Regions from separate parts of the Paenibacillus sp. JT22N1 genome, predicted to be linked through region 3. Evidence: riboswitches for the same ligand, from Rfam matches in the RefSeq annotation. Region 3 holds a riboswitch; each other region holds the start of a gene.
The links. Region 3 has a riboswitch for cobalamin ahead of cobJ (precorrin-3B C(17)-methyltransferase). Riboswitches for the same ligand answer to the same signal wherever they lie in the genome.
Positions count from the first base shown of each region.

Region 1: it holds a riboswitch for cobalamin, as region 3 does, so the genes downstream of both, AC58UU_RS15780 ((2Fe-2S) ferredoxin domain-containing protein) here and cobJ (precorrin-3B C(17)-methyltransferase) in region 3, are expected to answer to the same signal.
Region 2: it holds a riboswitch for cobalamin, as region 3 does, so the genes downstream of both, AC58UU_RS15760 (energy-coupling factor ABC transporter permease) here and cobJ (precorrin-3B C(17)-methyltransferase) in region 3, are expected to answer to the same signal.
Region 4: it holds a riboswitch for cobalamin, as region 3 does, so the genes downstream of both, AC58UU_RS09930 (ABC transporter substrate-binding protein) here and cobJ (precorrin-3B C(17)-methyltransferase) in region 3, are expected to answer to the same signal.

Region 1 is NZ_JCAUAW010000007.1:171,244-176,619, forward strand. Features, by position in the region: gene AC58UU_RS15775 (energy-coupling factor ABC transporter ATP-binding protein) at 1-573, shown strand, start outside; gene AC58UU_RS15780 ((2Fe-2S) ferredoxin domain-containing protein) at 1,358-1,726, opposite strand; cobalamin riboswitch at 1,759-1,961, opposite strand; gene AC58UU_RS15785 (hypothetical protein) at 2,095-2,232, opposite strand; gene AC58UU_RS15790 (DUF4023 family protein) at 2,404-2,517, opposite strand; gene AC58UU_RS15795 (hypothetical protein) at 2,564-2,920, opposite strand; gene asnB (asparagine synthase (glutamine-hydrolyzing)) at 3,099-4,943, shown strand; gene AC58UU_RS15805 (XTP/dITP diphosphatase) at 4,998-5,376, opposite strand, start outside.
Region 2 is NZ_JCAUAW010000007.1:165,336-170,711, reverse strand. Features, by position in the region: gene cbiQ (cobalt ECF transporter T component CbiQ) at 1-538, opposite strand, end outside; gene AC58UU_RS15765 (energy-coupling factor ABC transporter substrate-binding protein) at 535-819, opposite strand; gene AC58UU_RS15760 (energy-coupling factor ABC transporter permease) at 816-1,595, opposite strand; cobalamin riboswitch at 1,744-1,937, opposite strand; gene AC58UU_RS15755 (helix-turn-helix transcriptional regulator) at 2,405-2,626, shown strand; gene AC58UU_RS15750 (hypothetical protein) at 2,642-2,926, opposite strand; gene AC58UU_RS15745 (helix-turn-helix transcriptional regulator) at 3,066-5,345, opposite strand.
Region 3 is NZ_JCAUAW010000006.1:347,281-352,656, reverse strand. Features, by position in the region: gene AC58UU_RS14770 (SRPBCC family protein) at 1-157, shown strand, start outside; gene AC58UU_RS14765 (hypothetical protein) at 236-661, shown strand; gene AC58UU_RS14760 (guanylate kinase) at 728-1,306, opposite strand; gene AC58UU_RS14755 (hypothetical protein) at 1,470-1,700, shown strand; cobalamin riboswitch at 1,743-1,944, shown strand; gene cobJ (precorrin-3B C(17)-methyltransferase) at 2,086-3,786, shown strand; gene AC58UU_RS14745 (sirohydrochlorin chelatase) at 3,806-4,786, shown strand; gene cobK (precorrin-6A reductase) at 4,783-5,376, shown strand, end outside.
Region 4 is NZ_JCAUAW010000004.1:170,967-176,342, reverse strand. Features, by position in the region: gene cobT (nicotinate-nucleotide--dimethylbenzimidazole phosphoribosyltransferase) at 1-789, opposite strand, end outside; gene AC58UU_RS09940 (ABC transporter ATP-binding protein) at 813-1,589, opposite strand; gene AC58UU_RS09935 (FecCD family ABC transporter permease) at 1,595-2,632, opposite strand; gene AC58UU_RS09930 (ABC transporter substrate-binding protein) at 2,634-3,647, opposite strand; cobalamin riboswitch at 3,800-3,952, opposite strand; gene AC58UU_RS09925 (hypothetical protein) at 3,985-4,512, opposite strand; gene AC58UU_RS09920 (aspartyl-phosphate phosphatase Spo0E family protein) at 4,574-4,840, opposite strand; gene AC58UU_RS09915 (aminotransferase class I/II-fold pyridoxal phosphate-dependent enzyme) at 4,909-5,376, opposite strand, start outside.

The DNA.
Region 1 (5,376 bases), on a different contig from region 3:
CAAGATCCAGAACAGCAGCTCATACTGAATACTCCTTATGAGGATGTCACCTACGGTTTGCGAAATGCTGCTACTCCTGAGCCTGAGATTACTCGCCGAGCAGAAGCGATATTACGTACGATGGGACTCGAACATTTAGCACATACACCCATTCACCACTTGAGCCTTGGTCAAAAGAAACGAGTAGCCCTAGCCGGTGTGCTTGTGCTTGAACCAAAGCTGCTGCTTCTGGATGAACCAACGGCCTATCTGGATCGCATCTCGGAACAACAGCTTGTCGAGGAACTTGACCGTATACATAGCCGCGGAATCACGTTAGTCATGGCCACCCATGATATGAACCTAGCTTACTCATGGGCTGATTGGATTCTAGTGATGGATCAAGGACAATGCGTCATGGAAGGCACGCCAGATGAAATATTCAATGATAGCAAGGCTATCAATATGCTTGGTCTTGATAGGCCCATGCTGCTAGATTTGTGGGAAGCATTGCCTGAAGCTAGTCGTCGGGGAGTCTCGGCACCAAGGAATGTGAAGGACTTTACAGCATTATTACAAAAAGTCTATTTATAATTATCATCAACGACTCTATATAAGTTAAAAGTGGCTGTCCCAACAGTGATAAATAGTTAGAGGGACAGCTTCTTCATGTATGCATGCATCTATTAATGGTAGCCCTCTCGTTCCGCTAATTCAATGTTTAGCTCTTTTCATCCACCTTAGTGGCTTGTCGTTCCATTATGAACATGTATGACAAATAAGCGCGAAAACCGCGCTTTCAGTGAGAGCTCGCCAAGGTCGACAGAGTCTGAGAAGCTGAATATCGACTTCTCAGCAGACCATCCTGCACGTCCGTGCCAAATAAGCTCTGAAAACGCGCTTATTCAGGAGCACCCGAACCAATAAGCGCGAAAACCGCGCTTTCAGCGAGAGCTCTGCGAGCCGACAGAGTCTGAGAAGCTGAAAATCGACTTCTCAGCAGACCATCCTGCGCGCCCGCGCTGAATAAGCGCGGAAAACGCGCTTATTCAGGAGCACCCGAACCAATAAGCGCGATAACCGCGCTTTCAGTGAGAGCTCGCCGAGTCGACAGAGTCTGAGATGCTGAATATCGACTTCTCAGCAGACCATCCTGCGCGTCCGTGCCAAATAAGCTCTGAAAACGTGCTTAATCTGGAGGGCACGAATAAATAAGGGGTAAGCTTTGCTCACCCCTTACCTAAAACATATAAATTCTGACCAAAGAGGACCTCCCCCTATTGGCGGAAGTCCTTATGGATACGTGCTTTAAGGTAGATATCCCAAAAGGTTTATAAACCATTTGGGATATCTACCTTTTCAAACTTTCATTATCTGATTATTTACTTTGTATGCGACTAATGCCCTTATTTCCTTTTCCGGTTGGCACAAAGCGTTCCTCAAAGCTATAAATCATATGTTCTTGGAGTGGTTTCCCCTCTAATAAATGCTCTCTAACAAGCCTTCTCCCAGTCTCTGGTGTCATTTCCTTGTACCAAATCCCTTGCGGATACACCGTAACAACACCTGCATCCTGACAGCGCCCATTACATCTAGTCCGAGTTGTATGTATTAGATGCTCGGCTCCGTGCTTCGAAATTTCATCTCGGATGGCTAGCGTTGTTTCATCTCCTGAATTTTTCAGACAAGATCCTCCGTTACAGATAAGTACATGATGTTGGACTGTTGATAGATCCCACGTACTCATAAGAACACCTCCCTATCTCCCGTAGGTATATAACTGTGCTGCTGAAATAGGCAGGTCTCCTGGCTTCAGGATCTTCATCAAACGTCAGCCTTCCCAATCGGTCGATCAGTGGCATAGAGACGTTGACTCCTCTGTTACAGTGGCGGGACCGCGTCGGCTTTGAACCGATCTTCCCTTTTAAGCTTACCCTGCGCTTGGATAGCGAGGTGCAAGCACCTATTTCGAATATGAAATTATGACCGAGTTTATTCAAATCATTTAAACTCAACCATCATCTTACCTCATAGTCTATTTACATACAAGGAAAAAGCCCCAACCAAATGGTAGGGACTTCATCGAAGCTGTATTTACGATTTCAAATCACACATTTAAACGGAAGGACGATTCGGTTGGTGATGTCCAGGTTCTGTTGAATCTAGATTCGACTGTATGCGAGAAGATTGCTTCGAATGATCGATTGTGCTCTGTATCCTCTGATCCATACTTTTACTTTTCTTTTTGCTCATGATGAGATTGATCCTCCTGTGAGTTGAAGTAATGATCACTTGATTAGTATGGAGAGATGCCGCACCAAATATGCTGTATAAAATACCCATAAAGGACGAAGGCAAAGGGAACACAAAAGCAAAAGCCTGTAAGGAAACCTCCCTACAGGCTCTTGATGGTGCCATTAGACTTTAGTGCTTCTTGTGCGGCAAATTACTGCCTGGCTGACCGTCACCTTGGGTCCTGAGATTCTTCGCGGCTTTCCTCTGCTTGTCGTGCAGCTTGCTAATGAAATGACTATCCATGAGCATTCGCCTCCTGAAGAAAGAATGGCACTACCTCTTTAGAATGTCACACAAGGTCTAAATTTAAACGCATGGCAAGATTAAGAATCGCGCCTCTTGCTTCTGCATCTGTTTTGACTTTTTCGTACAATTCTTCAAAATTAGTGCGGTTTTGAATAAATTCCGGTTCGGTTTTGATAGCCGTTTGTGTCCAGTTAATCAAGACATTCTCCGCTTGGGTAAGTTCATTGTAAGCACGATGTAGGCCGACACGCTCAATAATTTCTTCCATTTCTGCTTGCCCTACTTCTTTACCTTCTTCTTTTAATTCTGCAATACGTTTATCCGCTTGGTTACTGATTTGCAGAAAATGCTCTCTTGAGGCCAGATAATCAATTTGTGCTTTAGAGTGTTTCTTTTTCATTGTCATCACCTTTGTCATTTAGTAAGTAAGAATTGGGTTTATTGTATCAGGCCTGTCAACAAAACACAAAATCCGTCCGGATGACTGCGCCCATCCAGTTCTGGACAGACATTATCTACCTTGAGTTTGCATACCTTTTATCATCATGCTCTCTTTATAAGGAAAGGAAGGAACGTCTATGTGCGGAATAACGGGTTGGATAGATTGGCGGAAAGACTTGACCGGGTACCCGTCCATTCTAGAAAATATGACGGAAACGCTCCATTTGCGTGGACCTGATGCTTCTGGTACATGGATTTCACAGCATTGTGCCCTCGGCCATCGGCGTCTTAGTGTAATGGATCCAGAAAACGGCGCTCAGCCCATGGTACGGAAACAAGGAGACTACACGTATACGATCGTATATAATGGCGAACTCTATAACGCCCCTGAACTCAAAAAGGAGCTCGAACTTCGTGGACATCATTTCCGCACGACCTGTGATACAGAGGTGCTGCTTGTTGCCTTTATCGAGTGGGGGAGAGCTTGTGTAGATCGACTTAATGGCATTTTCGCTTTCGCGGCCTGGAATGATCAGGAACAATCCCTTTATTTGGTCAGAGATCGGCTTGGCGTAAAGCCGCTTTTTTATTCTCATCAAAATAGTGTGCTTCTATTCGGCTCTGAGCCGAAAGCCATTCTCGCTCACCCCGACTTCGAAGCAGAAGTTGGTGCGGAAGGCTTGGCCGAGATCTTCGCAGTAGGTCCAGCTCGCACACCTGGTCATGGGATTTATCGCAACATGTCTGAGCTCAAACCAGGACAATGCGCTGTATTTGACCGCAATGGCTTATCCATTCGTACCTATTGGAAGCTCGAAAGCCACCAGCACCCAGACGACATCGACGCTACGGCATTACAAGTTGGGCAACTTCTTAGAGACACCTCCCAGCGCCAACTTGTTTCTGATGTACCCATCTGTACTCTACTATCGGGTGGACTCGATTCTAGTGCGCTTACTGCACTTGCTTCTGCTCATTACAAGGAGAGCGGGCAAGGCGTTTTGCATACCTTTTCTGTTGATTACAAAGATAATGACAAGCATTTTAAAGCAAATGTATTTCAACCAAATTCAGATGCACCTTGGATCAAACGAATGACAGAGCATCTGGGGACAGAGCATCATTATATTGAATTCGACACACCTGAACTCGTGGAATCACTGAAAACAGCGGTATTTGCCCGCGATACACCAGGGATGGCTGATGTCGATGGGTCTCTTTATTTATTTTGCCGTGAGATCAAAAAAGAAGCAACGGTTGCCATTTCCGGCGAGGCTGCTGACGAAATATTCGGTGGATATCCTTGGTTCCACAACGAAGAAGCTTTGGCTGCGGGGACGTTCCCATGGTCCTTAAAACTGAACAATCGAGTCGACCTGCTGGCTCCCGATCTTGTGGATTGGATCAAACCAGTCGAATATGTGAGCAATCGGTATCAGCAAGCATTGAACGAAGTGCCGCGGTTAGCTGGAGAAACACAGCAGCAAAACCGTATGCGAGAAATGTCTTACTTAAACATTACCCGGTTCATGCCAACACTTTTGGATCGTAAGGATCGGATGAGTATGGCGGTCGGCCTTGAAGTCCGCGTCCCTTTCTGCGATCACCGTCTTGTCGAGTATGTTTGGAATATTCCCTGGGAAATCAAAACATCGGGTGATCGGGAGAAAGGTATTTTGCGCAAAGCACTCAGAGGCGTTCTACCTGACGATGTGCTAACTCGCAAGAAGAGTCCTTATCCAAAGACACACAACCCTAATTATTTAGCCGCTATGAGAAAATGGGTGCTGGAGATTCTGGATGATCCCAGCTCACCCTTGCTTCCCTTCATTGATGTTAAGAAAATCCGTGCACTTGCCAGCTCAGAGACGAATGATTTCGATCTCCCATGGTTTGGTCAGTTAATGACAGGTCCTCAACTATTCGCCTATTTGGCACAAGTGGATACTTGGTTACGTTCCTATAAAATTTCCATTCGATAAATGAATAAACCTGCTTCCCACCGATGAAGTGGAAAGCAGGTTTTCTTCATGATATTAGTCGTTCTGATCAGGAAGTCTATCCAAAAACATGCGTAAAGCTTTGGCTCGATGGCTTATCTCATTCTTCTCTTCCATTGTTAATTCAGCCATCGTTCTCCCAAGAGATGGGATATAAAACAACGGATCATAGCCGAAGCCGCTATCGCCACGTTCTTCCCCGATAATGTAACCACGGCAGGAGTCCTCAGCTTCAATCACTTCATTAGCTACAGGGTCGATGAGTGTAAGCGCACAAACATAGGAAGCTTCGCTTAGAAGCTTTGGGTGTTCTGCACTAGCAGGCAATCCTTCTACAGAACCTACCTCACTTAATTCTTGCAGCAGCTTAGCATTATTGTCTTCATCCGTAGCATTCTCTCCAGCGTACCTGGCT
Region 2 (5,376 bases), on a different contig from region 3:
CATACATGTTATTGGCAATTTCAAATAGGATGAACAGAAACCGATACATAATAAGCATAATTTCCAGAACCAGCTTGGGAACACGAACTTTTTGTAAGACTTGCAGCAATTCAGAAAAAGGAGTACTGAACATAATAAAAGACACGCAACTTAGGCTCGCAATAATACGAACGAATAATTTTCCAATTAGCAGAAGACCAGTTGAAGTAACGGACAACTTCCAGTTAATAAATGTAAATGTCGCCACCTCATGAATATCAGGCAAGGCTGCTTGCAAAGGACGGATCTCTACGACTAATGCGGGTACACTACTTACAAAAAAAAGACATGCAGCACCGATGATAGTTACATAATATTTGATTGGAATGCGAGCGTAGCCTACCGTCCACAGGGCCATCCAAAACGCTATAAGTACCTGGACCGCAGGATGCGTAAGATAAGAAAATATCAGCATGGTAACTGCAAAACCGCACTTCCACATCGGTGATAGGGGGCGTAAGGCATTTTTATAGGAGAGTGAATCGATCTGTTTCATCATTGATTTTTGGATTTAGACGCTTTCCCTTTGAAAAAGCCAAAAGCAAACCCTATGAAGCCAGCGCCAATGGCTGCTTGTAAGGCGAATAGCATACTTTCCGTCTCAGCTGGGAGCTCAAATAAAGAAGAGAACCATGGCGTATAGGAAGGTTGAATACTCTGAATTAATTGTTCAGCGGCGTTATCAGCTCCACCAAATTCACCTTGTACGAAAATAAGGGGCAAGACTGCTAATAATACAACGGCAATCAGCATGAGGGTATTTGCAGTTCGAGTTTTCATAGTTCAGAAGCTCCTTTCATTTTATGTTGTAGAATGGATAGCTCTTTAGGGCTGTAAGATTGTAACCAATTCCATATTAAGACGGTTAAAATGCCTTCACTAATGGCAAGAGGGATTTGCGTAATGGCAAAAATGCCGCCGAATTTCAAGAAGGATGCTATAAATCCACCTTGTTCAGCTGGGAATGCAAGAGCTAATTGGACAGAAGTAACAATGTATGTGGATAAGTCGGCAAGAGCAGCCGCCAAAAATATCGACCATTTTTGTTTGCCGGTTGTTTTCATCATGGACTTATATATGAAGTAACCAACTACTGGACCGGAGAGGGCCATGGAGAAAGCATTTGCTCCGAGTGTAGTAAGTCCTCCATGAGCAAGTAAAACCGCTTGAAACAACAATACAATCGACCCTAGGACGCTCATAGGGAGCGGTCCGAACATTACAGCTCCTAAACCTGTACCTGTTGGGTGAGAGCTGCTTCCGGTTACAGAAGGGATCTTCAATGCCGACAGTACGAAGGTGAATGCGCCAGCAAGGCCGAGCATAATTTTGAGCTCTGGATGTTCTTTTGTAATTTTGATAAGTGCTCGGACACCTAGAAAGAAGAACGGAAGGAAGGCTGCCCACCAAAATATTGCCCAACCTACGGGGAGAAATCCTTCCATAATGTGCATGCCGTAGACGGTTTGCGGTTCATTAATGAATAGATAGAGGGCTAACCCTATAACCACTAGTAAGAAGCTAGTGACCTTGGTCTTTCGTGTTTTTGTTTGCATGTTTTTTTAATTCCTCCTAAATTGAAGTTTGAGTAACGAACAAAAAAGACCAATCCTGATGGATTGGTCGTGGGTACGTACGAATAAACGACAAATATAAGCTAGATGTCGAGAGACTTGACGTACACCGCTCCTTTCCGCGAAGGTTTCTGGGTGCATAAATGAAGGTAGGTCTCCTGGCTCTCGGATCATCGTATTCTTTCAGCCTTCCCTGAATATGCATCAAGTGACATGATAGAAAGAAACTCCCCGAATACAGTGGCGGGACCGCTCGGGATTTGCACCCGATTCCCTGTTACCCCTTGGTTGCTACGCAAGGGCACCTCATTTATTCGAAAAAATATGTAATTGAAAAGAGTATAACATAATATGAAAGATTCGTAGCATAGAGAATTTTTAATTTTAACAAATGTAGATAAACAAAAAAAGATCGCGATTTCTCGCGATCCTTTGCCGTGCATGAACGTCCCAGGAGGGATTCGAACCCCCCGACCGCACGCTTAGAAGTCTGGAAACATTTAAATGTCTTTCGGTCCTTAGAGAAGCTCGTAGAGGCCTTGAAATACGTTCCTTGTTGACATGTAGTTGTTCTGCCTAGAGGTATGCACGAAATATTCTCGGTTGGCTCGGTTGTCCTGTTGTTGTCCTAGCTATCTAGAAATCGTTTTCGCCCAGCACTTTTATCTGGGCTTTTTGTCATCTAGATATTCACGGAATGGACACAAATGACGGGAATCGCAAGATGTATTTCGCGCAATTAAATTGCGATGTTAAAATCCGAACGTAAAAATTGGAGGGAGGTAACTCAGATGCAAAATCTGATTCGGGAGACTGAGTTTTACCAAGTTATAGGTGTTTCAAAACAAACTTTAAGCAAGTGGATGAAGGAGGGATTACCTTACTTAAAAGTGGTCAGTGGCATGGTGTTTTTTGATCAGTCAGAGGCTACAGAATGGGTTCAGCAAAACAAAAGGAACGAGGATCATATAACTTTCCAGGAATCCGCGGCGATGGAGAGATCAGTGTTATAGCCGATGACAGAGGGATTATATAAAGGAGGCTCTAATCATCGATAGACGATCTTTCCACGTGTGCTTTTTCCAAGGTACCATAACAACAGGCGCGATTTCTGATACGCTTGTGTAAACAGGCATCGTAAGAACGGGTGTAAGGCCAAGCACTGCTAGATCCCCTTTAAATACAGGTGTGAGACTGGCGATTCGAACTTGTGTATGGTTATCTATGGAGGTATCATAACGCTCCAACTTCGTCTGTTTCACCAGCTGCATATATTCGATCAGATCAGGCTCGGAGCTCTTAGGCTTATTCACGTTAGTACCTTACCCCGATACTAGTGGATTGTGATTATTAAACTCAATGTCGGGGCTGCCGGTAAGATCTTCATTGCTCCCACTATTTTTTCCCAAAACGGCAGGAACTATCATTCAAAGCTCTCTTCATGAAGATTTTTTAATTTCTTTTTCGATACTCACCTGGCGGATACCCCGTAAACTTCTTAAAGTTCCGGATAAAAGAGTTAACACTGAGGTACCCTACTCGCTGCGCCACTTCGTTTACCTTCAATTCTGATGTCTCCAGCAGCTCGGCTGCTTTTTTCATTCGATAGGTTTGCACATAATCACTAAAATTCATTCCCATCTTTTCTTTGAAATAAGTGGATAAATAGGACGACGTTATTTTCAGATGATCAGAGATGATATCTAATGAGATATCGTCACCATAATGGTTGTGAATGTAGGTCAGAACGAAGTCGCATATCGGATCTGTTTGATCCTTTTTATGGTCGTATAGGATACAGGCCGCTGCCACAAGCTGCTCCAGATATCGATCAAACGCCTCTAAGGTATAACAATCATGGGGCTTCTCATCCTGTATGGTTTCTAACAGACGATCCCGTTCAGCAGGCGAGAAGTTTTTCAACAATTGCTGGGAAAAGGTTTGGGCAAATCGAACGAAATACTCAACGGATGCTTCCTTTTTTTCCAGTAAAGCAAGCATCTTTCTGCCTATTCGCAATAACTCCTTCTCGTTCCCGGCATCCATATGTGCTTGGAGCTCGTTTCTTTCCCAATCCTCAGGTATATCTCCTGTTATTTTAGTGGAAAAAGGGATAATCTGGGCATCCTCTCCTAATTTCCTCGACTCCAGTAATCGTAAAATGTGTCCATAGGTTTCTGTAAAAGAGGTCGGGTCTGTTTGATGCGGACTGACTGCGATCGTGATCAAGCAGTATAGCTGATCCATATCGAATATTTTCCTCAACCGTTGTAGATGTTCTTCGATCTGGTTCGCCTCGTCACCCTTCGAGAAAATAAGGGTAAGGATTAAATTCTGCTCAATTTGAAAGGTTAACGAGTCGTTAAACGATTGCGAAATATGGGTATGGATCAGCTCTCTGATAAAGAAAGAAGCCTTCGGTATATGAATGTCGATTTGCTTTAGGTTATGGCTTCTAAAGATCAAATGAAAACCGATAAGAACAAACGGTGTGTCAAAAGCCATATGCATCTTCAAATCTTGCGTGTTGGTGTGAATTTGTTTGAGATGATTGATGTACGCGTAATTTTTCAGAAGCGAGTTCTTCCGAGTCAAGTCCTGTCGGATATCGTGATGAGCTTGCGAAATATCCTTAATCTTTTCGCTAATGAAATCGAATTCTCTGATGCTGCTGTTTGTAGGCATGGATACATGATGGTGTTGAATGGAGTCCAATATTTTGCGGATCGGATTGTTCAAGCGTTTCGTGAAAAAAATTGATGCTCCGAGACTAATTGCTATAGACAATAGGAGAAATCCAGCTAACAGCCAGTTCAAACGCACGATTTTTGCTTTGATTTGTGAAGAGGGAATAACACTGGTATACGTATATCCGGTTTCCTTGCCCACCTGATAGTACAAGTAATTTTTGCCTTGCTGGATATATCCGGTCTTCTGACCGGAGGCCAGTAAAGAAGAGGGAATTGCTGAATAATCCGAATCAGAGGCATAAATAGTCGTGCCCGTTTCATCGGAAATAAACAGCTTGCCGTCTTTGACCGGCTGATAAAAAGAAGCGAACATACTCCTGCTATTCAACAGAATGATCAAGGAAAATTGGGGATTGAATTGATTTTTGACCAACACTGGGATGAATTGACCTCTATAGATCTGCTGTCCGAAAGAGTTCATGAAAAATGCAGATTCGGGAAACAGCTTGAAGCTATATGGCTTTGCTAGCTCCTGAAGCCAAAAATCCTTGGTATACACCTTGTTCCCATAATAATTGACGAACATTTCCTCGAAAGTCCTTGTCCCTTCCTTTTCAATCACGATCGAATGATCACCCAGTAAGTAAATAATGTTATCGATCATTAAATAGGAGTCCGCTAACATGGATTGAAGCTCGTTTCGAATGCGGTATAGCAGCATAGAGTTGATCTGCCCCCCGGTCGAACCGTTCAATAGCTTCGCATTTTCATTGACGTGCAGGCTCATTCCGAACTTTTTGATCGATAATATATGATTTTCATAATCATTAACGGTGGTATTCAGGTTAGCCTGACTTGTGTTCACGATTTCATTTTGTATGTTGTTGAGAAAAAAAGAGTTGGACATAAAATTGAACGAAACCAGTATGACCACAATGATCATGAAGCTCATCATTAACTTTATAAATAAGCTGCTGTTTTTGTGTTTAAGATATGTTTGCTTGAACAGCATCATGTTCATCCCCTTTTTTTCCATAATCATAGCATATTCCTGTGAGTTTTAGAGTCACGGC
Region 3 (5,376 bases):
GGATACGTTCGATTACACCTCACCTTTTGGAGGATTGGGGAAGCTTGTCGATCACTTGTTTTTAGCAAAATATATGACTCGATTTCTTGAAAAGCGCAATTACTACGTGAAGAAGATTGCCGAAGAGACAGCGAACTCTGCAAGGTCTCCAAGGTAAGAACTGGATACTAAGGCGGCCACATGGTATTATGGATAAGGCTGGTAGATCGAAGTGATCAGGAGAGAAGAAGAATCTATGGTTGAACAAAAAAGTGAACGAAAATTTCATTTTCTGGGTGTACTGCTTGGTGTAGCGGTTGATAACTTGGGGACTTTGATATCGACTGCGTTAATTGGCGGTATATATTTTGCTAATCGCCCGGTGGATGAGCAGGATGTAAATGTTATATATTCGAATGTAGGCCTATTACTTTTGCTTTTGGTAGTTGGTTTGTTCTGGTCGTTTCTTGGCGGATACATCGCCGCTAAGGTTGCGAAGCGTGCCGAATATTTCAATGCGGCCATTATTGGTGTCATCGGCGCTGCAATCGGATTTGATTCCATGTTAACCAATCATAGCATTCCGTTATGGTATGAGTTGATTGGCTTTATCGTCATCGTACCGATTTCATTATTAGGCGGATTCGTGGCCTTGAAGAGGAAAAAAGCCCCATTAAAATGAATGTTGGATCGTAAAAAAGAGACTCGGTGATGTCGATCACCGGGTCTCTTGGCGTTAATAGCACATTTAACTAGTTGTAGTTGCCATGTGGGCGAGCATGGTTGCCTTCACCTTGTCGATCGTTTCTTGTAAATTCATATTCTCAAAAACATGCTCACAATCCTTGCGGTAGGAGACTTCCTCTATGTAGTGATTCATGTAGTGGTCAATGACGTCAGTAGGCGTATTTCGAGCAAGCATACGTTCCATGATGGTTTGTTTGTTGACATAGATGAACAAGCGGATAGCTCTTTCTCCAAATGTATACTTGAAACGATTAGCTGCATAACGATTCACAATGACATAGATAAGTCCGTCTTTGCGAAGCGCTTCATCGATGTCCGCTTTCTTAATACCATAGAAATTCCCATTAATTTCAACAGTTTGAAAAAATTCACCTGCAATGTCACTATCGATGAACACTTTGCGTGAGATGAAATTATAATCCTTCCCGTTGATTTCTTTGGGTCTAGGTGTTCGAGTTGTGTAGGAGACGACAGATGAGAAACCAAGCTCTTTGGCAATGTGATGGGCAATTGTTTTACGACCAGAACCGCTAGTGCCAGTAAAGACAAACACCAATCCATTCGTTTCATGACTGCTCATATCAATTCCTCCTTCATATAATGAAAGCGTTATCTTGATAGATTCATTATAGTACGAAAATTCTGAAAATTAAAGAAATACTTTCTCGTTTTGATAGGAATCAAAGGGTAAAAATACGCTATAATAGTTAACATCACTTCGTTTAATTGAAAGGAACCTAACTATGCCTAAATATGCGAATTTAAGTGCGGAAGCAACGGAATTTTTACGTCAAAAAACGGGAAGCAGTCACTTAGAGTGCTATACCTATATTGACCCGGAGCGTGGGGAGGATAGTTTTTTTATCGTTAAAACGATCAACAAGGTCATTCAAGTTTCTTTTGCCGAAGTGACCTATAATCCAAGCAGTTACCAGAGTTTGATGGAAGGACTCTACCAGGCCATCTATGAATAAATACGTGACAACCCTATCGATAGATGGTAGGATGATCGTAATTGCATATCATAGGAATTAGGTGCCATAGATCCATTCGGGTGTATGGTTAAAAGGGAAGACCGGTGAAATACCGGCACGGACCCGCCACTGTAAAAATCGCCGTTTATTACGGTAACTCCTTGCAACATGCCACTGGGTAACAACCTGGGAAGGTGCAAGGGGATGATTAAGTCAGGAGACCTGCCTAATTCAACAACACAATAACCCTACGAGGAATTAGGGAGTGTTAGAGAGCGGTTACTTCTGGTTTTATTAACTGTAGTAATTTACCAAGCATTTCTAACATGACTTAATGTTAGGGATGCTTTTTTGTTTGTGTAATTATGGGGAAGGGTGATACAAATTGTCAGGAAAACTGCTCATTATCGGCTTTGGGCCGGGGAGTTTTGAACATATTACGAAGCGTGCACGGGAAGCGATTGGGGAAAGTGAAGTTATCATCGGATATAACACCTATGTGGATCTTATCGCAGGTCTGTTAACCGAACAGCAAGTAGTTCGAACAGGCATGACGGAAGAAGTGAGTCGTGCGCAAGAGGCTGTGCGGCAAGCGAAGCAGGGGAAGAAAGTTGCCGTTATTTCCAGTGGAGACGCCGGCGTGTATGGGATGGCCGGTCTTATCTATGAGGTATTGATGGAACAAGGCTGGACCCGTGAGAAAGGCGTTGAAGTAGAAGTGATTCCTGGCATTTCAGCTGTTCATTCGGCTGGATCTCTGTTAGGAGCGCCAATTATGCATGATTCTTGCACAATCAGCTTAAGTGATCATCTTACGCCATGGGAGCTGATTGCGAAGCGGGTGGAGGCAGCGGGGATGGCAGATTTCGTTATTGCCCTATATAACCCGCGAAGCGGTAGACGGACCAGACAGATTGTTGAGACTCAGCGCATCCTCCTAAAGTACCGTTCTCCTTTAACCCCTGTTGGGATTGTCAAAAGCGCGTATCGAGATCGTCAACATGTTGTTGTGACGACGCTTGCTGATATGCTGAATCATGATATTGGCATGTTAACGACTATCATTATTGGTAATTCCGCAACCAAGCTGTATGACGGTCTCATGATTACACCACGCGGTTATCAGCGGAAATACACATTAGGGGCTGAAACACAGCCGCTCAAACCACATCAAAGGTTGAAATCCGAGGCTGAGCCCTGGGCTTTGGAACAATTGGATGAGCAGGATTGGGATGAATCCATGGAGGAGTTCGATGAAGAAGATGAACTCTTAGATGATGAGGTCACAGAAATGAAAGAACCTTCCCAGCTGAAGTCATCGCCGAATTTGTCGCCTAGTAACTCCTTACAGCTTGCAATGGAAGCCTTGCAGCTAGTATCAGTATCCAAAGGGAATGAAGAGGTGCCATTTGAATTTGATGAGAAGCTGACTGCGACCCAATCTATCTTTGAGTTTGCAGTAAGCCCAGGTATCGCGAATAAAAAGTTAACAGCAGCCCAACTGTGTGCGTTAGGCGAGATTATTGGAGATCGTGGAGATATTGAATACTCACCGCATCATCAACTGATTGTTCGTGTGCAAACCAATAACCCTAAACAGATTACAACCGAACTAAGTGCACTTGGTTTATTATTATCACCGATTGGTGATGTTGCCCAGATCAAAGCATGCGACTTTTGTAATTTGGAAAAAGGTGAATCTATTCCTTATGCGGAAGCCATCCATCATCGGATTGGCAATCTAGAAGTACCTAAAGAGTTGAAAATTGGGTTCAACGGGTGTGGCATGGCTTGTTATGGGGCTGTTCAGCAAGATATCGGCATCGTCTACCGCAAAGAGAAATTTGATCTATTTCTTGGCGGAAAAACAGTAGGTCGAAATGCACATGCGGCTCAGCCTGTTGCAGAAGGAATTGATCCTGAGGAGCTTGTCGAATTAGTGGGCAGGATCGTAGAACGTTACCAAAAAGAAGGACATCCGAACGAGCGGTTTCATAAATTTTTCAAGCGTGTCAAAGAAATTGAAGGCTACCGCCATCAAGAAATGGTAGGTTTCGTTATCGAAAATGCCATTTGCGGCGATTAGAATTAGGGGGAAATAAAGGATGAATGCTGTTTTATTTGTGGGTCATGGGAGTCGGGAAGAAGGCGGGAATGAGGAAGTTCGCCTTTTTGTTTCAGAAATAGCGAGTAAGATGAAAGAGCAAATTGTGGAGACCTGTTTCTTGGAATTTGTTCAACCAACGATCATGCAAGGAATTGATCGCTGTGTAGAATTAGGGGCTACTCATATTGTGGTCATTCCGATTATCTTATTTGCGGCTGGGCATGCGAAAATTCATATCCCATCTGCTATTGATGATGCGAAATTAAAATATCCTTTGGTGAAATTTACATACGGTAGACCTATTGGGGTTCATGAACAAATTCTCGATATTTTATCCTCTAGGGTAGAAGATCTCGGAGTTCAAGTGAAAGAGGACTTAGGTGAAACAGCTTTACTTATTGTTGGGCGTGGAAGCAGTGATGCAGATGCAAATAGCGATCTGTTTAAAATCTCACGCTTATTTTGGGAGAAGCTTCAGGTGAAATGGGTAGAAACGGCCTTTATCGGAGTTACAGCACCTCTGATGGATGCTGGGATTGAGCGCTGTTTGCTGCTCGGCGCGAAGAAGGTAATCATTTTGCCGTATTTCCTGTTCACAGGCGTTTTGATTCAACGTATGGAACAAATGGTTCAAGGGTATCGGGAAACATATCCAGATAAACAATTCCAGATGGCTCCTTATTTCGGCTTCCATCCGCTGCTTCAAGAGATTCTGATTGGACGCGCGCAGGAAGCGCTTCAAGATGAAGTGAAGATGAACTGCGACATGTGCCAATATCGTCTAGAGGCGATGAAGCATATCGATCATCATCACCATCATGATCATGACGATCATCATCATCACGAACATGAGCACGATCATAAACACGAGCATGACCACGATCACGACCATCATGACCATGAGCATAAACACGACCACGATCACGATCATCACGACCATGATCACGACCATGCTCATTCAAGAGGTGACAAACGATGATTCTTGTTCTTGCAGGTACGAGTGACGCTAGGGAGCTGGCGTTAGGAATTCGCGCAGCAGGTTATGCTGTACTCACAACGGTTGTGACCGAAAGCGCAGCGAAGAGCATGGAAGCGGAAGGGCTTCCGGTACTCATAGGTCGCCTGACCGCGGAAGATATGAACCAGTTAATTCAAGATAAGGGCTTTCGCGTAGTTGTTGATGCGACCCACCCTTTTGCTGAGGAAGCGTCGAAGAATGCGATGGCGGCTGCTAAACTGGCAGCAGTACCTTATGTGCGTTTCGAACGTCAAAGCTTGTCCATCGAGCAAAGTACACTTGTAACGACCGTTGAAGATTATAAACAAGCTGCAGAGTTAGCGGCTGAGAAGCGTGGCAGCATTATGCTGACAACCGGCAGCAAAACGTTGAAGATTTTTGCTGATCGTCTGATTGGGCTTCCTGATACGAGGCTCATTGCACGGATGCTTCCACGCCAAGATAATATGGAGAAATGCGAAGAACTGGGTATTGAGCAGAAAAATATTGTGGCTATGCAAGGCCCTTTTTCCAAAGAGTTAAATAAAGCTCTTTATGACCATTACAAAGTT
Region 4 (5,376 bases), on a different contig from region 3:
CTTCGCTGCGCCGAGAATCACGCCAACAAGTCCAGCGATCTCCAATCCGCCGACCTTCATTAACACATCGAGCGCATACTCAGCGCTTGATCTATTCACCTCATCCACACAAAGCCCATTCACATCCAGCGCCTTATTCACAACAGACACTTTATGCAACCATTTGCCATCATCAATGCCCGTTCCGCGGCCAACTGCTATGCTGGCATCCAAGCCCGTCAAAGCGCATAGAATCGCAGCGCTTGCCGTTGTATTGCCAATCCCCATATCTCCCATAGCAAAGAGTCGATAGCCCTTTCCCACCAATTCATCTACAACTTCTACACCAGCTTGTATTGCCTGCACAGTCTCATCCAACGTTAGTGCCGCTTCACGCGCCATATTACGTGTCCCTTTTCTTACTTTACGAGAAACGAGATTAGGATGCTCCAGGTCAGCATTAACCCCCATATCGACACAGACAACTTCAGCGCCGGCATGTCTGGCAAGAACGTTGACTGCAGCCCCGCCATAAAGGAAATTAAGCACCATTTGAGGCGTTACTTCCGCCGGAAATGCACTAATTCCTTCTTCACATACGCCGTGATCCCCGGCCATTACGATAACCGCTTTTTTCTCAAAAATCGGCATCACTTCGCCCGTAATTCCAGCAACCTGACGCGCAATATCTTCCAGTTTCCCGAGGCTTCCCTGTGGTTTCGTCAACTGATTTAAATGCTCATTTGCTTGGTTCACTACCTCTTGATAAATAGGCTTAATGCTATCTATAATCTCTTGCAACTTATTCATGATTGTGTCCTCCGATAGCTCAACTATTTTCCTGGCTGTAATAAAATTTGCGGCGCATCGTTAACGGGGTGCTGCAGGACAATCGGTTCTGTTCCATACACTTCGCTGATTAATCCGCTGGTAATGATTTCATCAGGTGTTCCTATCGCTGCAAGCTCGCCATTATGTATAACCATTAAACGCGTGCAGTACTGCGCAGCCAAATTCAAGTCATGCAGGACAGCTACAACCGTCAACTCGGATTCTAGCTGCCATTCCTTGATGTAGTCCATCATCTGTACTTGATATCCGATATCCAAGAACGTTGTTGGTTCATCCAGCATAAGCAGCCGCGGCTGCTGCGCCATCACTTTAGCAAGAGCGACACGCTGCCTTTCACCGCCGCTGAGGCGCTCGATTGTTCGATCAATCAGCGGTTCCAAGTGCAGCTTCCGGACAATCCCATCAATTAAACCTTCCGCATCAGCCGGCTCCTCACCAAGCCAATTCTGAAAAGGATATCGGCCCATTTCCACCACTTCACGGACCGTAAAGCCTACTGGAGGCAGCGCATCCTGCTGGAGGACAGCAAGCCATCTAGCCAGCTCTTTTCGTGAATAGGAGGATACTAATCGGCCACCCAGGTCAACACTTCCGTTTTTAACAGGATCAATCCCTGATATTAGACGGAGTAACGTCGACTTACCGCTGCCGTTTGGCCCAATAATGCCAAAAAATTCACCCTGCTTGATCTCAAAGCTGATGTTCTCCAGCACTTGCTGTTCCTTAAAGCTTTGGGAAAGGTGCTCCACTTTAATCATCTTGATCAACCTCTTAACGTTTTCTTATCCTTGTGGAGCAAATAAGCAAAAAATGGCGCACCCAGAAATGCCGTGATAACCCCAAGTGGAATTTCGGTTGGACTCAGCAGGGTACGGGCAAGTGTATCTGCCCAGAGGACATAAACGCCGCCACCAATTGCGGACAATGGAATAATCAACCGATAATCCGGACCTACCAATAATCGCACTAAATGTGGCACGATGAGCCCTACAAAACCGATTACACCGGCAACCGAGACCGCAGCGGCAGTTAGGAATGTAGCCACAATTAGCACAATCAGCTTTGTACGTTCTACACTCACACCGAGATGTGACGCCTGCCGCTCACCCAGAGCCAGTAAATTTAACGACCTTGCATAGCTAAGCAGCACGACAAAACCGATAATTAAATAGGGTGAAATGATATAGGTATACGACCAACCTCGCATTGCCAAGCTGCCCATTAGCCAGAAAATGATTTCATTAATGACTTGATTGGAAATAGACACCATAAAGGATACAATAGCCCCTAGAAATGCCTGCATGACCACGCCTGATAAAATAAGCGTCTCCATCTTCAGCTTCCCTTCGATCTGGGCCAGCTTTAGAACTAGAAATAAAGAAATAAGTCCCGTTACGAAGGCAACAATAGGGATCGACCATTGCCCAAACCACGCCACTTGCAGTCCAAAATAGATTAAAAATGCGGCTCCTACAGAAGCCCCCGAGGATACACCGAGTGCATAAGGATCCGCAAGCGGATTGCGCAGCACACCTTGAAAAGCTGCCCCTGCAATAGAGAGTGAGGCCCCTACAAGAATTCCCAGTAATACACGAGGAAATCGTACTTTATTAATGATTTGTTCCGACGACTGCGGCCAGGTGGCATCGATGTGATCTCCCAGCCAAGGGATATGCTTGGCGAGAATACTGGCAATTTGCAGAACGGGGAGATTAGCAGTGCCAAGCGATAAGCTCGCCACAATAGAAAGAAGAAGGAGTATAACCCCTACTCCTCCCCATAGCATTAATTTTCTTTTCATTTTATTTCACCAGTTCGGGATAAATGCCTTTCGCCATTTCAAGCAATCCATCGGTCAGTCTTGGACCAGGACGGCTGAGCATGTTCTGGTCGAGGCCAATCACCTGCTTGTTCTTCACGGCATCAATGGCATCCCAACCGCTTCGCGTACGTATAATTTCATCAAGTGGTTTCTTGCTCTTACTATCGACAACCCCATTGGCGAACAGAATTACACCTGGGTTTTGTTGAATGATTTTCTCTTCACTGATTTGATACCAGCCTTTTCCGTCTCCTGCGACGTTAATCCCGCCAGAAAGCTTGATCAATTCATCCATGTATTCGCCACTGCCCACTGTCCATCCTGGGGCAAATTCAATGTATACCTTTTTCTTGTTCTCTTGCTTGACGTCTTTCACTGCATTAACAACCTTTTGACGGTCCGCTTTCATCTTAGCAACCACTTTTTCCGCTTGCTCCTGATGATCTGTAATCAATCCGTAAGTTTGAATGTTAGCAATGGCATCATCCAAGGTTTTCGGCTCCACTTTAAACACGTTAATATTCAAAGTACGCAGCTTTTCTACCGTATCGGGTTTCATCGAAACCCCAGTGAATACAACATTCGCGTTAGCTGCGATCACCGCTTCTTGGTTAGGTTTCGTTATGCTGCCAAGTTTCGGTTTTGTTTTAGCCGCTTCTGGATAATCATCAAAATCAGATACACCAACTATATTAGCCTCCAGCCCAATTGCAAAAAGGGCTTCAGTCTCTGCCGGGGAGACGGATGCAATACGCTCAGGCGCTTTATCAAAAGTAAACTCCTTGCCCGTAGCATCCTTTATTTTCAAAGGGTAGACCGTCTTTTTGGCTGCTGTTGATGGTGTCGTCGTTGCAGCAGGAGCTTTCGTCCCTTCCCCGCCAAGCTTAGACGGATTAGAAATTTCCGTTTCCTTTTTACCGCAAGCTGCGAGACTAATTGCTGTTACTAGCGCTACTGTAAGAATAAATGCTTTTTTTACTGAATTCCTTTTCATCTAGCAAACCCTCTCTCTGAACAATTTATTTCGATTGACCCTAACAAAAAAGCCCCTTTGTTCTCGAAGGAACAAAGGGGACGATAAATCGCGGCGCTCAGCAACCCGCAGGTTGCTTCCTGATTTAACGCGATCCTTTTCCTCGAAGGATGTCGTAAACGGCACCATGGGCAGGTATCCTGACTCTCCCGGCAACTCATGCCTGGATTACAGTGGCGGGACCGTGCCGGACTTTAACCGGCTTCCCTTTTAAGTGGCAATCTCTTCTTAATGAGCTTACCAGCACCTATGGCTGCATATTTTACTATCAATCTATTTGTCGATTATAGACTTCTTGTTACTTTTGTGCAATTACTTTGAGCACTTGTTTCGACTCATTCAACTTTGGAGCATTTTGAGGAATAAAAGCCACCAAGCCTTTTCCTTCAAAACCTTGTTCTTTCATCCATTTGTTTCCTGCAAGAGGAATACCATATAGATGCTTTTCAGCAGGCTTGCCTTCTTCGGTTATTTGAATAACACCATCCGGATAATCTTCCGGTTTGATCGTATCATCCAAAGAAACGAAACCCGCTTGATTACTAAGTGATTTGAATTGATCTTCCGCAAGAATGAAGATGCCATTGCCTCCTGCAGCCAGTTCTACAATCATTTTTTCCAACGAAAAAATAGGGGATGTATTGACTTTGACTGTAGGAACCTCGCCCACCTTGGACTTCAAGGAAATCTCCAGCTTGTCCCCTGCTTCACTTGGAAAACCATTAGAGCCCATCATAAATATAGATACATCCGGCTTCGGTCCGCCGCAACCCGTAAGGAACACCATAAGTCCCATCATCATAACCAACAGCCATTTCACTTTCATGTTGTAAGCGTACCTCCGTTTGTTATCTGAATCCATCGATAATCGCGAGAAAAGTCGGTTTTCACCGACTTTTTTTCCCATTATGCATATATTCATTTATTTTTCGGTCTAGGATTGTGCTCAATTCAACGACGGAATCAGATGTCATTTCTTCCCCATCAAAAACCATCTTTTCTAACCTGCGTCGCAGAGAATGAATCTCTTCTTCTAATAAGGTAAGGGAGTTTTGCTTCTTCGCACGCTTGGTCAACCAACGTTGTCCGAAATCCTGTTCACGAATTTGAAAATGTTTTTGATAGGTTGATAGTTGATATTCCATAAAAGCCATGCTCATCCCTCCTTACTACAAGAATACCAGTTTTCATCAATAATGAACATATTTATTTACGTTATTCATTACAATTTTCTCATAAAATTTCCAATTCTCTCTAAAGCTTCATTTAGTTGAGAAACACTATAAGCATATGAACAACGTAAGAAACCTTCTCCACCTAAACCAAACACATCTCCAGGCACGGCAGCAACCTTTGACTCAAATAATAGCCGTTGTGCAAACTCTTCTGAAGTTAATCCTGTAGCGACAATACTTGGAAATGCATAGAAAGCGCCTTGCGGCTCATGGCATTCGAGACCAATATCTCGGAACCCTTTTACAATGAGACGTCTGCGCTGGTTATAGGACTCGATCATCCGATCTTTTTCTTCCATCCCATTCGTCAACGCCTCGTGAGCAGCAACTTGACCCATGACCGGTGCGCACATCACCGTATATTGATGAATTTTGGTCATCGCCGAAATCAGCTCCTGGTGACCGCAGGCATAACCCATCCGCCAGCCTGTCATGGCAAAAGCTTTGGAGAAACC